DNA from 2 places in the Sphingobacterium zhuxiongii genome. Region 2 is predicted to be linked to the other one. Evidence: riboswitches for the same ligand, from Rfam matches in the RefSeq annotation. Region 2 holds a riboswitch; the other holds the start of a gene.
What was found. A riboswitch is a leader RNA that binds a small molecule or an ion and turns the genes downstream of it on or off. The one in region 2 is predicted to bind S-adenosylmethionine.
Positions count from the first base shown of each region.

Region 1: linked by a shared signal. The riboswitch ahead of GFH32_RS15950 (methylenetetrahydrofolate reductase) and the one ahead of metE (5-methyltetrahydropteroyltriglutamate--homocysteine S-methyltransferase) in region 2 are both predicted to bind S-adenosylmethionine.

Region 1 covers NZ_CP045652.1:3,758,378-3,760,582, reverse strand. The annotation lists gene rimM (ribosome maturation factor RimM) at 233-760, shown strand; SAM riboswitch class I at 841-938, shown strand; gene GFH32_RS15950 (methylenetetrahydrofolate reductase) at 984-1,940, shown strand; gene GFH32_RS15945 (glycosyltransferase family 117 protein) at 2,126-2,205, shown strand, end outside.
Region 2 covers NZ_CP045652.1:3,638,536-3,640,740, reverse strand. The annotation lists gene metE (5-methyltetrahydropteroyltriglutamate--homocysteine S-methyltransferase) at 1-1,466, opposite strand, end outside; SAM riboswitch class I at 1,535-1,634, opposite strand; gene GFH32_RS15440 (response regulator transcription factor) at 1,929-2,205, opposite strand, start outside.

The DNA.
Region 1 (2,205 bases), 120 kb from region 2:
ACCGATTGCATATGCAACTCCATGTAAATGCCTTTTTTAGTGTTTTCTTTAAATATTATTGCATAATAAGTTTGCTCAACAACTATAGGTCAGCAGCTTATAGTGGAAAGATTTTTTAATATTTATCCTATCTTCAATTTTCCTAATTGTTAAATTGATACGGGAGTCTAAGACCGCTCATTGCGACTTATTTTCTCAATTATTTGTGTACTTTTGCATTCAAATTTATCATATGACAATCGATCAAAGCTTCTATATTGGCTACGTTAGTAAAACCCGCGGTTTGAAAGGTGAAGTACAATTGTTCTTCGAATTTGAAGACTACATGGAACTCGATTTTGATGTGCTTTTTTTGGAGGTGAATAAGAAACTTGTGCCGTATTTTGTCGATCAGATAAAGATGCACAACAACAGTACAGCCTATGCTACATTTGAAGACATCGATCATATTGATAAAGCGCAAGTATTGGTGCGTAAGAAAATGTATCTCCCATTAGCACAAAAGCCTGAACGTGATCCTGACGATTTTAGATATACCGATCTTGTCGGTTATCTTGCGGTAGAGGAAGAAGAAGGAGAGTTGGGCGAAATCACACAGGTTCAAGAAATGCCACAGCAATTTATTGCAACAGTGGATATGGATGGAACAGAGGTGATGTTCCCATTGAACGAAAAGTTTATTGTCGGCATTGATCCTGAAGAACAAGTCGTTGTACTTCGACTTCCTGAAGGACTGATAGATATGTATTTCGAGCAGTAAAAGACATCTTTTCTACCGTATTCATTTTTATTTTATGGTTTTCATTTTGAGTTCTTGCTTCTATTAGCGATATTAGCCCTCGCTTATAGAGAAAGGCAGAGGGACTAGACCCGCTGAAGCCTTAGCAACCTGTCCCTTGACAAGGTGCTAAATTCTACCCCAATGGGAAAGATAAGTTGAAACTCAGATATCGCTGTGTTTTCTCTAAGCCTAACAATATTTTATGAAAATCGTAGAGCACATTAAGAACGCCAAGGGAAAGCCCCTATATTCATTCGAATTATTGCCGCCAGCAAAAGGCCAGGGGATTCAAAGTATATTCAAGACGATGGATGAACTAATGGAATTCAAACCTCCATTTATTGATGTTACATACCATCGTGAAGATTACCTTTATAAGCAGCATTCTAGCGGTTTGTTGGAACGCGTAGCTTATCGTAAGCGTCCCGGAACTGTTGCTATTTGTGCAGCTATCATGAGTAAGTATAAAGTCGATGCGGTTCCGCACTTAATTTGTGGTGGATTTACCAAAGAAGAGACTGAGAATGCTTTGATAGATCTAAACTTTTTGGGTATAGATAATGTGTTAGTATTACGTGGAGATGCTAGAAAGGGAGATTCAGACTTTATTCCAACAGTTGGTGGGCATGCTTACGCAACTGATTTATTGGAGCAGGTTGTCGATATGAATAATGGACGTTACTTGCATGAAGATATTGAATTCTCTGAAAAAACTGATTTTTGTATCGGCGTAGCGGGATATCCAGAAAAGCATTTTGAAGCGCCAAATTTCAATACTGATTTCAAATGGTTGAAAAAGAAAGTAGAAATGGGGGCTGAGTTTATTGTAACTCAGATGTTTTTCAACGTTAATAAATACAAAGAATTTGTAACCAAATGTAGAGAGCATGGAATCAATGTTCCTATTATCCCAGGCTTAAAACCACTAACAACAAAGAATCAGCTGATCACGCTACCTCGTATCTTTCACCTAGATATCCCTGAGGAGCTTAGCGAGGCTGTAGACGCTTGTAAAACCAATGCCGATGTACGTCAAGTGGGTGAGGAGTGGTTGGTTCAACAGTGTAAAGAACTTATTGAATTTGGAGCGCCAGTTCTTCACTTCTATACAATGAGTAACCCTGGACCTACCAAGAAAATAGTTGAAAAGCTCGTGTAGAGCAATTTCTAAATATAAGATTTAACAAAAAGAGAACCCTATAGCAGAGGTTCTCTTTTTGTTTTTCATAGTAGTATTCCAATTATAATGACTGCTGTACTGGTACTTGTTAAATTTTGTTAAGGAAGCCATTGATACTTAATTTCGATTTATCTTTATTTCTTTAATACTAACCTGTACTAGCTATGAATTATAATAAATTAAACAATCTACTTGGTTGGAGCTGTGGAATACTTGCGACTTTGATCTATATCATGTCTGTCGA
Region 2 (2,205 bases):
TCTTGTAAACGAATAGTTCTCTCGGTTTCTTCAGCAATCTCTTTATCGTATTGTTCTTGAGAGATAGCGCCTTTTTTCAAATCAGCTCTCCACTTACGAACATCTTTTGTTTGAGGGAATGAACCAATTGTTGTAGTCGCAAAACCTGGTAAGTTAAATTTAGCTTGTTGAGCAGCTTTACGTGCGTCAAAATTTGAAGTACGCTTAGCATCGTCATCTGTAATATTACTTACGCGTTCCTTAACCTCTGGTTTGTGGATTAATGGAGATGTACGACGGCTTTCAGCAGCTGCTTTGTTTGATGCATAACGATCTTGTGTCGCTGCGTCAACTTCGCCTTCTGCCAATACAGCAAGGTCTTTTACTTCCGCTAATTTTTGTTTAGCGAATGCCAACCAATTTTTAACTTCTGCAGGAAGAGATTCTTCATTTTGCTCATTATCTAAATCAAAAGGAACGTGCAATAAAGATGAAGAAGGAGCAACCCATACGCGGTCTTTACCTAAAGCATCTACTGCTTGTTTGATTTTTAATAAAGAGTTTTCGTAATCATTTTTCCAGATATTTCTACCTTCAACAATACCTAATGATAAAGTTAATGAAGCTGGGATTTTTGATAATATAGTGTCAAGCTGTTTTTCACCACGAACAAGGTCAAGGTGAAGTGCATGTACAGGAAGACTAACTGCTGTGTCTTCGTTGTCACGTAAAGCTTCAAAGTAAGTTGCAACGATTAATTTAACGCCTTTCGCAGCAGCAGCAAGTTTTTCGAAAACTTTACCGTATAGAGCGCGAGTCGCATCATCAATATCTAATGCCAAGAATGGCTCATCAATTTGAACGTATTGAGCACCTGCATCAGCAAGTTTAGATAGGATTTCTTCGTAAACCGGAAGTAAGTTGTCGATTAGATCGATACGATTAAATCCGTTTTCTTTTTCTTTACCTAATAATAAATAAGAGATTGGGCCAATGAAAACTGGTTTAGTTTCAATGCCTAATTTTTTTGCTTCATTATATTCACTTAAGAACTTCTCTGAAGTCAATTTAAATTCTTGGTTTTTTACAAACTCAGGAACAATATAGTGATAGTTAGTATCAAACCATTTTGTCATTTCCATGGCAGTAACATCTACGCCGCCTTCTTGGAAACCACGCGCCATTGCAAAATATAAATCTAAGTTATATTGGCGATCGATTTTATTTAATAATGAATTGTAACGAGCAGGGATAGCGCCTACTGTTAAAGATAAGTCTAGTACTTGATCATAAAAAGAAAAATCATTCGATGGGATCAAATCGATACCTGCATCTTTTTGAGTCTTCCAGTTGCCTTCACGGATTTTCAGTCCAGCTTGCAATAATTCTTCCGCGCTAATTTTTTTCGCCCAGTAAGCTTCGTTAGCTTTCTTTAGCTCGCGGAATGCACCCACACGCGGGTAACCTAAGTTGTTTGTTAATAACATACAGTATTGAATAAATTTAATATACTATTTTACTTTGCTAGAGAAGGCCACTTAGGACTAGTGAGCTTGGCTTATCATTCCTTTTTAAAGGTAGAATTTAGCACCTTGTCAAGAGACAGGTTGCTAAGGCTTCATCGGGTCTATTCCCTCTGCCTTTCTCTATAAGCGACGGCTAAGATATGGAGAAGAAATGGAAAAAACAAAAAAAGTATTTAGTAATTACCAACTAGCTCGCGGATGTCGATTTTTTGGTAAAAAGCAAGGAGTATTTACGAGGCTAACACCACGTCTTCAATCGAAGTAATTTAAGCGCTCATCATTAAATAGAATAAGCAATCAGATTTGTAACTGATTGCTTATTCTTATACTGTCGGTCTCTTAAGAGAGCATTTTGTCTAGAAAGCTTGCGACTGAGCAAAAGGTGAATCTAATATGCACATTGTCGCGATAATCAATGTCGAATTAGCTGACCAATAGCTTATAACCCTTACCATGAACATTTACAATTTCCACATTTGGATCTTCTTTTAGGTATTTTCTTAATTTGCTCAAGAATACATCCATACTACGACCTGTGAAATAATTGTCATCATGCCAAATTTTGACTAAAGCTTCTTCGCGTGTTAGCACGTCGTTTTTCTTTAGGCATAAAAGACGCAATAACTCGGCTTCTTTCGTAGAAAGCTTTTGTTGTTGACCTTTGTACGAAATGATTTGACTGGTATAGTCGAAAAAGTAA